DNA from 3 places in the Vibrio sp. NH-7 genome. Region 2 is predicted to be linked to each of the others. Evidence: predicted binding sites of a transcription regulator. Region 2 holds the regulator's gene; each other region holds the start of a gene.

Region 1 (4,261 bases), 300 kb from region 2:
GTTGGCTGCACCTTCAATCGACACCACGGCCAACAACATATCTTTGGGAATAGAGGCTAGAATTGTCGCCGTAAGCTCTCTGACGACTAAAATCACTGGTTTTTCTAAAGCTGGTTGCTCTTTTTCAGTGTTATGAAGGAAGTAAAGTAGTCGTTGGCCTAACTCTCGAATATCTTGAGCTCGCTCTCTCAGGTAGACATCTGACATTCGAGCGAATCGATTCGAATAGCTCTCAACCACTTGACGTAATGCCCAGTCAGCACGATCGCCTTTTTGAATTTGCGCTTTAAGATCTTTACGCAACATCGGATCATTGAGTAAATGCGTAAACAAGTCAAAAATGGCCAGCGCATCTTTGTTGATCTCACTATCGAGCTTCTTGCGCATACGCCGAAAGTCACTCAATGCCGCTTCAACCGCCAATAGTAAGATTTCCTGCTCGCGTTCGATGTCTAGTGTTGAGGCAGGGTACACATCCGTGAGCTCTGGTTGAGTATCGTCTAGCCAAAACTCTCCAATCGCCACACCACTCGACGCAGGGACCCCTTTCATCGCAAGCTGTTTCTTTTCTAAACGCCATTGACCTTGCGTTTGAGCATGCGCGATGATCACCGCAAGCTGCGCCGCTAAGGTGACTAAAAAAGACTCTTCCATCTCGTCAAACTGGCGGGGCGTCTTTTGCTGAACGACCAAGACCCCTAACACCTGTTTGCGGTGGATAATCGGCGTACCAAGAAAGCTGTGGTAAATTTCTTCACCTAGCTCAGAGAAGTATTTGAAGTTTGGATGCTTAGAAGCTTCTGCAATATTGAGAGGCTCAGCCGTGCGCTTTACCAGACCGACCAAGCCCTCATTAAATCCAATGCGAATTTTGTCGCCTTTGAAACGTAAACCTTGCGTCGCCATCAACTCAAGGCGCTGCATTTCTTCATTAGCGAGATAGATAGTACAACATTCGGTGCTCATGGCACTGCATGTCTGCTTAACCAAGATATCCAAAGCCTGATGTACATCTTCGACTTTGGAAACCTGTTCAACTATTTCCCTTAGTTGAGAAAGCATGTCTATCCTCTTCTATGTTTGCGCTTGTTCTTGCTTCTACGCTCTTTAAACGGCATTGCCATGGAGGCAAACTCTTTCATCGCTCGGCGATACACATCGCGCTTGAAAGAAACGACTTGTCGTACAGGATACCAATAACTCACCCAACGCCAACCATCGAATTCAGGGGAACTGCCGCGCAGCATATTGATTCGTGACTCATCACAATCTAAACGCAGCAGAAACCATTTCTGTTTTTGACCGATACAAACAGGTTTGGAATCCCAGCGAACCAGTCGTTTGGGTAACTTATATCTTAACCAATGACGACTTGTTGCTACGATTTTTACATCCTTCTTCGTTAGACCAACCTCTTCATAGAGCTCGCGGTACATCGCTTGCTCAGGGGTTTCACCTTCATCAATTCCCCCTTGAGGAAACTGCCAAGAGTGTTGTCCGTATCGTTTAGCCCAGAAGACCTGACCATGGTTGTTACAAATTACAATTCCCACATTTAAGCGGTAACCATCGCCATCTATCACTGGCCAACCTCTAATAAAATCTTTAATTACAGTGATTTTTCCACATATCCCCAATTGGAGCAAACTTACTAGTGTGACTAAGGCGGAAAATATCGCTCACCAAACACAACATGAATAACTTTTGAGCAGAACACCTCTTATGCACAATACAATGAGACATAGACCACATTTATTCACCTTTTCTGTGTATAACTATGTGAAAAATCCACATCAAAGTGATCATTTTATCGACAACAAGGCCACTTAAGCACAAACCCCCTACTGAACCCCAAAAACAAAATAATTAAAATCAATAACTTAAACATCAAACCTACAGATAATAAGCCAACCTACTCTAGTAATGTTCAGCAAATACCAGATCGGTCAAAGATCCACCACCAATAGTTTTATCCACACTCCACATTGGCAAATGCAAGTTTTAAGGGAAACTGCAAGCAAATAATCACTCTAAAACCCCTGTTTATTCATACACATCCAAGAAAACGGCAACAGGATCCCCTTCTTCCTGTGGATAACTACTTGATAGACGATCTTTCACGCGAAATGATCAAACTTCGCACAGCCAAGCACAGCCAACCCGGTGCGCTTCCGTTACAATAAAGACAGAATTATTGAACAGCGAATAGTATGAAACCAGAACCACAATCCGAATCTGAACTGTTAGAGCGCGCATGGAGTGTTGCCGGACTTTCATTTGCAGAGCTTGCCCAAGAAGCCGAAATGACGGTTCCACCTGATTTACGTCGAGATAAAGGATGGGTTGGACAACTACTCGAATGGCACCTAGGCGCTACGGCAGGCAGTAAACCTCAGCAGGACTTTGAAAAGCTGGGTATTGAGCTTAAAACCATCCCCATTAGCTACACAGGCAAACCGCTAGAGACCACCTTTGTTTGTGTCGCTCCACTTGTTGGCATACATGGGCTGAGTTGGGAAAACAGCCATGTCCGGAACAAACTGTCTCGAGTCCTGTGGGTACCCGTTGAAGGTGAGCGAGAAATCCCACTGGCAGAAAGACGTGTCGGCTCCCCTCTTATCTGGTCACCGACTCAAGAAGAAGAGCTTCAGCTGAAAACTGATTGGGAAGAGCTGATGGACCTCATCGTCACAGGCCATGTTGAACAAATCACCGCAAGGCATGGTGAAGTCCTACAACTGCGGCCAAAAGCGGCCAATGGAAGAGCACTGACCGAAGCGTATGGCGCCAGCGGAAGAATCATCAAGACACGCCCAAGAGGGTTCTATCTGCGAACCCAGTTCACGGCTGCGCTTCTAGAAAGCAACTACGCTTAGTGTGTGACTAGTGACAACTCTATATCGTGATATAACGGACCATCAGTCGATCCACACTCATCGTAAGCGTTGTGCAAGCGCAAATAAGCACGCTCAACCCCCAGACGAGTTAATTCCTCTTTGACTCGCTCTAACGATTCAAAGTGAATCGGCTCGTCATTGACCTTTAGTGGCTCCAACTTGTGCTTATACTCTACTGCTAACAAATATTGAGAAAGGTCCGAGCAACTGATCACAAACACTTTTGGCGGCTGATAAGAATCTTTGTGGTAACCATGTATCCACTTATCTAACTGAGTCATGTTCATAATTCACCTCCATTATTCATATTAGCCAAAGCCAATAATTTTGCGAAATTGTTAACAACGCCAATTCCTTCCCACAACGGAATCCCCTATATTGGATGGATAAAAATAATGAAACTGAGGAAGGCCCATGCAATACAACAAGTTACCTCACTCAACGTTAGAAGTGAGTCAAATATGTCTTGGCACAATGACGTTTGGGGTGCAGAACTCTGAGCAAGATGCATTTCGTCAGCTCGATTTTGCACTTGAAAGAGGTGTGAACTTTATCGACACCGCAGAGATGTACCCAGTACCTCCAAGCCCACAGACTCAAGGTGCGACAGAACAACATATCGGAAATTGGCTAAAGCACTCAGGCAAAAGAGAAAAAGTTGTCTTGGCGACCAAAGTAGCAGGGCCAAGAAACATGCCGCACATTCGCGACAATATGAAGCTAGACAGGCGCAACATCCACCTCGCAATCGATGATAGCTTACGCAGGCTACAAACTGACTATGTCGATCTTTATCAAATTCATTGGCCCCAGCGCCAAACGAACTGCTTTGGTCAACTAAACTACCCTTATCCAACAGAGCAAGAAGAAGTCACATTAGTTGAGACGCTGGAAGCGTTGGCTGAGCTGATTAAAGCGGGCAAAGTTCGCTATATCGGCGTGTCTAACGAAACACCTTGGGGCGTGATGACGTTACTGAGATTAGCCGAAAAGCATGAGCTACCAAGAATTGTCTCGATTCAGAACCCATACAACTTACTTAATCGTAGCTTTGAAGTAGGACTATCGGAGATTAGTCACTATGAAGGCGTTCAGCTACTCGCATATTCACCGCTTGCCTTTGGTACATTGAGTGGCAAGTACTTGGACGGTCAACGCCCTGAAGGCGCTCGATGCTCGCTATTCGAACGTTTTGTCCGCTACTTCACACCACAAGGAATTGAAGCTACAGCCGCTTATGTTAACTTGGCTCGAGAACATGGATTAGATCCCGCTCAAATGGCACTCGCCTTTGTGAATCAACGTCCTTTTGTCGCATCCAACATTATCGGAGCAACAACCATCGAGCAGCTAGAATCGAATAT
Region 2 (4,261 bases):
AATACTTTGTTGACCATATCCGTGCGGGTATCGTAAACCGCAACCGTCAGCTCACTGGCGCGAGTGGTGATGCACCATTTGGCGGTCCAGGCGCATCGGGTAATTTACGTCCAAGCGCTTACTATGCCGCAGACTATTGTGCTTACCCTATGGCTTCGATGGAAGGCAGCGAAACATTGCTGCCTGCTACGTTAAGCCCAGGGTTAGATCTATAACCATAATAAACCACTAAGGTTTCCCTTATTGCCTTTCTTAGCCGAAAGGCACTTTAAACGTCACAGGTTGAAGGCTACCTAATCAGATTTTCTGGACACATTTTGGTTAGGTGGCCTCTTTTATATCGAAAAACAATACTAATAAAGCTCTCTTTAACGTAAACAACCCCGATACAAGGAGGCGTTATGACGCCAGATGTTTTGTTCCAACCGTTATGGAATGACTATATTCAACGCTTATGTCCCTCTGCTGAAAAAGTGCATCAACTTCTGCAAGAAGACGAAGCATTGATCAACGACCATATTGCTTTGCGCACCTTCAATGTTGAGCCGTTAGGCATTGCGACGCTGGCTCAACCATTCCTTGATGCTGGTTACACCCCTTGTGGTGACTATGTGTTTGAGAGCAAAAAGTTAGTCGCCAAGCATTTTGAACATCCAGACCCAACGCAACCGAAAGTATTCATCAGTGAACTCAAAGTCGATGAGTGTTCAGCCGAGTTGCAGGCCATCGTGGCTAAACTGGTTGAGCAGGTGGACGCCTCTCAATTGCAAAGCCCAGAGTTTTTGTATGGCGGACGTTTGTGGAATCTTAGCTACGCTGATTTCCAGACGTTGGCAAAAGAGAGTGAATACGCTTCTTGGTTAGCTGCCCATGGTTATGGTGCAAACCACTTTACGGTGAGCGTGAATCAGTTAAATGCGTTTGGCGAAGTGGTTGATGTGAACAACCATCTGCGTGATGCAGGCTTTACCATCAATGAGTTTGGTGGTGAGGTGAAAGGCTCCCCAGATGTGTTGCTCGAACAGTCATCTACTATGGCAGACAAAGTCCCCGTGCAATTTACTGAAGGCACAGAGATTATTCCGGGTGGTTTCTATGAGTTTGCCAAGCGTTACCCAATGAGCAACGGCGAGCTTTATCCAGGGTTTGTTGCGGCGTCTGCTGATAAGATTTTTGAAAGCACCAATGGGTAAGTTCGAACAGGGATTACCTAGTTTGTATTGCTCACAAACAAAAAAGCCACCCAATGGGTGGCTTTTAAAATTCAGCAGTTAATCGAGATTAACGAGTACCGTAAACAACGATTGTCTTACCGTGAGCAGAGATTAGGTTCTGCTCTTCTAGCATCTTCAAGATACGACCTACTGTCTCACGAGAACAGCCAACGATTTGACCGATTTCTTGACGAGTGATCTTGATTTGCATGCCGTCCGGGTGAGTCATCGCATCTGGTTGCTTCGCTAGGTTTAGTAGCGTTTGCGCGATACGGCCAGTAACGTCTAAGAACGCAAGGTCGCCCACTTTTTGGCTAGTCACTTGAAGGCGGCTTGCCATTTGCGCTGAAAGGCGCATTAGGATATCTGGGTTTACTTGAATTAGCTGACGGAACTTCTTGAATGAAATTTCTGCTACTTCACAAGGAGATTTAGCACGAACCCATGCGGTACGCTCTTGGTCTTCTTCGAATAGACCAAGTTCACCGATAAAGTCACCTTGGTTTAGGTAAGAAAGGATCATTTCCTTACCTTCTTCGTCTTTAATAAGAACCGCAACTGAACCTTTAACGATGTAGTACAACGTCTCAGCTTTCTCGCCCGCGTGAATTAGCGTGCTTTTTGATGGGTACTTATGAATATGACAGTGTGAAAGGAACCACTCTAATGTTGGGTCGGTTTGAGGTTTACCTAGAACCATAATATCTCACTTCCTCTGCAGGGTACGCTTGCCGCTTTCCATGTTTTAGCTAAGCCTTAAATAGGCTTACTAGGATAAGAGCACTTTACAAATGCTGCAAGCCAACTTGTGTTTCGGTTACAAATAGTATCCTTTTTCGAAAACGATTTCTTGATTTTAATCGGGTCCTACTTGGGTTTTGCTACGCAAAACTGTGCACATGATCACGGTATGAAAAGTAATCGTGTTCTAGCCGTGAGTTCTAGCCAATTTTTCCTGTTTCGATGAGTTGCTGAAGGATAGGACGAACGATCAATTCCATCGCAAAACTCATCTTGCCACCAGGCACGACTAAGGTGTTATGTCGCGACATAAATGAACCATCAATCATTGCCAGTAAGTATGGGAAATCGACGTTCTTAATTCCGCGCAAGCGAATGACCACGAAACTCTCATCCAAGCTCGGGATGCCTTTTGCATTTAAAGGATTGGATGTATCGACGGTCGGCACTCGTTGAAAGTTAATGTGGGTGCGCGAAAACTGTGGGGTGATGTAGTTGAGGTAGTCGTCCATCGAACGAACAATCGAATCCATCACCGCTTCACGAGAGTGACCTCGATCGCGAGTGTCTCGAACAAACTTTTGAATCCACTCTAAGTTCACGATTGGAACCATGCCAATCAAGAAGTCCACATGCTGGGCAACGTTAACATCGCCATCGACGACGCCGCCATGCAACCCTTCGTAGAAAAGAACGTCGGAGTTCTCTGGCAAGTCTTGCCAAGGGGTGAAGGTGCCAGGCATTTGGTTGTATGGTACTGCCTCGTCAAAGGTGTGCAGGTAGCGGCGAACTTGCCCTGTACCTTCATGGCCATATTTACGAAAGAACTCTGCTAGCGCAGGAAAGTCGTTAGCTTGTGGGCCAAAGTAACTAATATGGCGGCCTTGCTCGCGCGCCTTACGGATCTCCACATCCATTTCTGGTCGTGTGAAGCGATGGAAGCTGTCGCCTTCAACCCATGCGGGTTTGACGTTCATCATATTGAACATCTTACGGAAAGCTTCTGAAGTAGTGGTAGTACCGGCGCCAGAAGAACCGGTAACGGCAATAATTGGATGTTTTGCTGACATGACAAACCTTGTCGTTGAATACGTTCCTGTAATCGGAGTTCACTATAGCACGCTTTAGTAAACCGTCATTGTATGCAGTTCTCTAAAATTTGTTTTTGAGTTGAATGTCGACGGTTTCATGTAACTCGGAGAAAACCACGACCGCATCACCTGACTCGAGCTGTTTCTTAATTTGATCAATCTTGCTTTGCAGTGACACCTCTACCGCTCCGTAGTCGGTTCCTTCCCTAAGGACAAACTCACGAATCAAGTTTTCTAATGTCTCTGGTGCAATGTCTTGCCAAGGAACAATCATAAATACCTCTAGATTTTATGTTCGCAGATGAGGCGCTATTATGCCGGATCGGTGAGACTTTCATAGTAGGCGGGCAGGGCTTCTTCCAGCCAAAACCGCGGTTTGATGGCGCTGCCGGTAACAAAGCCGACATGACCGCCTTGATCAAACAGCCGGTAATCGATGTTATCGGGCAGCACATACTTGGGGATCACCGCATCAGTCATAAACGGGTCGTCTTTGGCATGAATGATTTGCGTCGGGACTTTGATCTCTTTCAGGCGGTGGATGCCCGAACAGCGCTGGTAGTAATCTTCGGCATCTTTAAATCCATGCAGCGGCGCGGTGATTAAGTCGTCAAACTCGTACAATCGCGTCACCCGTTTGATGCATTGATAAGTTAGCCCTAACTCGCCCTTGAGTAAGTGGTGCTTCTGCAAGGCGCTCTTTTTCAAAGAGGAGAGTAAGTAGTTTTTGTAGAGCTTAGAAAAGCCTTGTTCAATTCGCTCCGAGCAGGCCGAGAGATCCAATGGCGCGGAGACAATCGTTGCGGCATCGAGTAGTGGGTCTTGATTATACTTAGCCAAGTAGTTCGCCAGCATATTTCCGCCAAGTGAAATCCCAACGGCAACCTTCTTTTGAGAAGGAAATAGACTATTGAGGTACTGCAAAAAGAAACGGGCATCTTCGACTTCACCAGAGTGATAAGCGCGCGCTAACTTGTTCGGCTTACCGCTGCAGCCGCGAAAGTGCATCATGACGGAGAGCCAACCTTGTTTGTTAAACGCATCCATCAAGCCATTGGCGTAAGGGCTGTAGAAGCATCCTTCCAGTCCGTGGAACAGAACGAAAATCGGTTTGCTTTTGGCCGCTGTGGTCTGGTTATCTTCACCCCAAGCGATGTCAAGGAAGTCACCATCGGGGGTATCAAGTGTTTGCCAGATAGGCTCAAACAGCGCTTT
Region 3 (4,261 bases), 800 kb from region 2:
CGATCAAGTTGAAATCATTACGTCTAAAGAGCCAAACCCATCGCGGGATTGGTTGAACCCATCGACTGGCTTTGTTACCTCAGGGCGTGCACGTGCCAAGATCAACGCTTGGTTCCGTAAACAGAGTCGTGAGAAAAACCTTGAGGCAGGTCGTGAGATCTTAGAACAAGAGCTTACCAAGATTGGCGCAACACTCAAAGATGCTGAACAATATGGTCTCAAGCGTTTCAACATGAATACGCCTGATGAGCTCTATGTCGGTGTCGGTAGCGGAGATCTGCGTATCAACCAGATCATTAACCACATCAATGCTCTAGTGAACAAGCCAACCGCCGAAGAGGAAGATCAGCAAGCGTTAGAGAAACTGCAAGAAGCAGAGAACAAAGCGCCTGTTCAAAGTCGTCCTAAGAAAGACGCGGTAGTGGTTGAAGGGGTCGATAACCTTATGACCCATCTCGCGCGTTGTTGTCAGCCGATTCCCGGTGATGAGATCGCGGGTTACATCACGCAAGGTCGCGGCATTTCAGTTCACCGCGCGGATTGTGAACAACTTGAAGAGCTGCGTCATCACGCACCAGAGCGGATTATTGATACGGTTTGGGGCAGCGGTTTTGTTGGTTCATACATCCTCACCGTTCGTGTGGAAGCAATGGAGCGCGGCGGTTTACTCAAAGACATCACCACACTGTTTGCCAACGAAAAGATCAAAGTCACCAGTATGAAGAGCCGCGTCGATTATCGTAAACAGCTCTCCATCATGGACTTCGATTTGGAAGTAACTAACATTGAGATTCTCCAGCGCGTATCGAAGCGTGTTGAACAGATTAAAGATGTCATGTCGGTCAAGAGGTTGGGATAGTTTCCAACTCAGGTAATAGATAGATAACCTAAAGGTGAGTGGTTTTGGCTGCTCACCTTTTTATTTGATGACAGTTCTTTAGATAGAAGGTTTAAAGGAAGAAGAAATATGAGCCATCCAATTGAGCAGTTAGAGCAAATCATGGCGCAGCTTCGTGACCCAGAAAATGGTTGTCCATGGGATCGAAAGCAGAGCTTTGACACTATTGTCCCGCACACCATTGAAGAGACCTATGAAGTGGTCGATGCGATTCACAATCGCGATTGGCCAAATCTCAAAGAAGAGCTTGGCGATTTGCTGTTTCAGGTGATTTTTTATAGTCAGCTAGCCAAAGAGCAGGGGTTGTTTGATTTTTCAGAGGTTGTTGAGGCTGTAAATGAGAAACTGACACGTCGTCATCCGCATGTATTTTCCGATGTGGAGTTTGCGTCAGATGAAGAAATTAATGCCAATTGGGAAGCCGAAAAAGCAAAAGAAAAAGCAGAAGTAGGCAAAACAGAGCAAAGTATCCTAGACTCAATACCAAATTCTCTACCAGCTCTTTCTCGTGCTACAAAGATCCAGAAAAAATGCGCGAAATTCGGCTTTGATTGGGATTCGTTAGGACCTGTTGCAGAGAAAGTTCACGAAGAGATAGATGAAGTCATGGACGAAGCGCTTCAAGTCGATGTAAATCAAGACAACCTAGAGCTAGAAATCGGTGATTTACTCTTTGCAACGGTGAATTTAGCTCGTCATGTACAGGTTAATCCAGAAGCCGCTTTGAGCAAGGCCAACTTAAAATTTGTGCGCCGCTTTAAAGCCGTTGAGGGAAGGGTCGCGGAGCAAAATAAAGCGTTACAAGACTGTTCGTTGCAAGAGTTGGACGAGCATTGGAACCAGATAAAGCGAGAAGAGAAAAGGTCTGGGCAGTAGATTTAGCGAAATGGGACAAGATTGACTCAACTATGTTTTGCGTGAGTTTGTTCTGTTCATGCAGTTTGATTTGAAGCAAAAAATAAAAAATTGCAGTGTGATAGATTTCACGTTGTGGCGGTTAAGGGCTTCTGGTATATTTATATCCCGTCCAGAAGAAATCCATTTTCCCTCATTCAACCAATTTCAGGTTAAACATGACGACAAATTACATTTTTGTTACTGGCGGGGTTGTATCCTCTCTAGGTAAAGGTATTGCAGCAGCATCTCTTGCGGCTATTCTAGAAGCTCGTGGTCTTAAAGTGACTATGATGAAGCTTGACCCTTACATTAACGTTGACCCAGGCACTATGAGCCCAACTCAACACGGTGAGGTGTTCGTCACGGAAGATGGCGCTGAAACTGACCTTGACCTTGGTCACTACGAGCGATTCATTCGCACCAAGATGACTAAGCGCAACAACTTCACTGCAGGTCGTGTTTACGCTGACGTTCTACGTAAAGAGCGTCGTGGTGATTACCTAGGTGCAACCATTCAGGTTATCCCACATATCACTAACGCTATCAAAGATCGCGTGATCGCTGGCTCTGAAGGCCACGACGTAGCTATCGTTGAAGTCGGTGGTACGGTTGGTGATATCGAATCTCTACCATTTATGGAAGCTATCCGTCAGCTAGCTGTAGAACTTGGCCGTGAGCGCGCTATGTTCATGCACCTGACTCTAGTTCCTTATCTAGCAGCAGCGGGCGAAGTAAAAACTAAGCCAACGCAACACTCTGTAAAAGAGCTGCTTTCTATCGGTATCCAGCCTGACATTCTTGTTTGTCGCTCAGATCGCATGATCCCTGCGAACGAACGTAAGAAGATCGCGCTTTTCTGTAACGTACAAGAAAAAGCGGTTATCTCGATGAAGGACGTAGATTCAATCTACAAGATCCCTCAACTCATCAAATCTCAAGGTTTAGACGACCTAGTATGTTCTCGCTTTGGCATTACTGCTCCTGAAGCAGATCTGTCAGAATGGGAACAGGTTATCTACGAAGAAGCGAACCCAACCGCTGAAGTGACTATCGGTATGGTTGGTAAGTACATCGAACTTCCAGATGCTTACAAATCAGTCAACGAAGCGCTTAAGCACGCAGGTCTTAAGAACCGTCTAAGCGTTAAGATTAAGTACGTTGATTCTCAAGATGTAGAGAGCAAAGGCGACGAAGCACTTGCAGGTCTTGACGCAATCCTAGTTCCAGGTGGCTTCGGCGATCGTGGTGTGGAAGGCAAGATCATGGCGGCGAAATACGCTCGTGAGAACAAAGTACCTTACCTTGGCATCTGTCTAGGTATGCAAGTAGCACTGATTGAATACGCGCGCAACGTTGCGGGTATGGAAGGTGCTCACTCAACAGAATTTAACAAAGAGACGAAGTACCCAGTGGTTGGTCTAATCACTGAGTGGGTTGATGGCGAAGGTAACGTTGAAGAACGTACCGAGAAGTCAGATCTTGGTGGTACTATGCGTCTTGGTTCACAGCTATGTCACCTAGAGAAAGGAACGAAAGCTCGTGAACTATACGGTAGCGCGACAATTCATGAGCGTCACCGCCACCGTTACGAAGTGAACAACAACCTTCGTCCACAGATTGAAAAAGCAGGCCTGAAAGTATCGGGTCTATCTGCAGACAAGAAACTGGTAGAAGTGATTGAGAACCCAGCTCACCCATGGTTTGTAGCGGCTCAGTTCCACCCAGAGTTCACTTCAACACCTCGCGATGGTCACCCACTGTTTGCAGGTTTCGTGAAAGCGGCTGGTGAATACCAACGCGGCGAATTAGAGAAGTAAAGGATACGGGCAGTAGCGTTAGTTGTGCTGCTGCCCTTAATTTTGACATTATATATTCAACGAGAAGGAAACATTCAATGTCTAAGATCGTTAAAGTTCTAGGTCGTGAAATCATCGATTCACGTGGTAACCCAACTGTAGAAGCTGAAGTACACCTAGAAGGCGGTTTCGTAGGTATGGCTGCTGCTCCATCTGGCGCATCAACTGGTTCACGTGAAGCTCTTGAGCTACGTGACGGCGACAAAGCTCGTTTCCTAGGTAAAGGTGTTCTTAAAGCTGTTGAAGCTGTAAACGGCGAAATCGCTGAAGCTCTAGTTGGTAAAGACGCTAAAGACCAAGCTGCAATCGACGCTATCATGATCGAGCTAGACGGTACTGAAAACAAATCTAAGTTCGGTGCTAACGCAATCCTAGCGGTTTCTCTAGCTAACGCTAAAGCTGCAGCAGCAGCTAAAGGCATGCCTCTATACGAGCACATCGCTGAGCTAAACGGTACTGCTGGTCAGTTCTCTATGCCTCTACCAATGATGAACATCATCAACGGTGGTGAGCACGCAGACAACAACGTTGACATCCAAGAGTTCATGATCCAACCAGTTGGCGCTAAGACTCTTAAAGAAGGTCTACGTATCGGTGCAGAAGTATTCCA

What was found. Region 2 encodes CRP, which controls carbon source genes, mostly activating them, when cyclic AMP is high. Its sites were predicted from a motif close to TGTGANNNNNNTCACA; they were not measured.
Region 1: rppH (RNA pyrophosphohydrolase) is a predicted target of CRP. The motif match lies at 1,736-1,751, and genes of this name have one in related genera.
Region 3: ACUALS_RS11795 (CTP synthase) is a predicted target of CRP. The motif match lies at 1,871-1,886, and genes of this name have one in related genera.

The regions. Positions count from the first base shown of each region.
Region 1 covers NZ_CM132187.1:567,502-571,762, reverse strand. Annotated here, with positions in the region: gene ptsP (phosphoenolpyruvate--protein phosphotransferase) at 1-1,062, opposite strand, end outside; gene rppH (RNA pyrophosphohydrolase) at 1,065-1,583, opposite strand; gene mutH (DNA mismatch repair endonuclease MutH) at 2,211-2,876, shown strand; gene ACUALS_RS02825 (DUF6482 family protein) at 2,873-3,184, opposite strand; gene ACUALS_RS02820 (NADP(H)-dependent aldo-keto reductase) at 3,312-4,261, shown strand, end outside.
Region 2 covers NZ_CM132187.1:270,296-274,556, forward strand. Annotated here, with positions in the region: gene astD (succinylglutamate-semialdehyde dehydrogenase) at 1-215, shown strand, start outside; gene ACUALS_RS01300 (2-oxoadipate dioxygenase/decarboxylase family protein) at 402-1,193, shown strand; gene crp (cAMP-activated global transcriptional regulator CRP) at 1,282-1,914, opposite strand; gene ACUALS_RS01310 (phosphoribulokinase) at 2,156-3,025, opposite strand; gene ACUALS_RS01315 (YheU family protein) at 3,108-3,320, opposite strand; gene ACUALS_RS01320 (hydrolase) at 3,359-4,261, opposite strand, start outside.
Region 3 covers NZ_CM132187.1:2,550,906-2,555,166, reverse strand. Annotated here, with positions in the region: gene relA (GTP diphosphokinase) at 1-859, shown strand, start outside; gene mazG (nucleoside triphosphate pyrophosphohydrolase) at 968-1,774, shown strand; gene ACUALS_RS11795 (CTP synthase) at 1,972-3,612, shown strand; gene eno (phosphopyruvate hydratase) at 3,690-4,261, shown strand, end outside.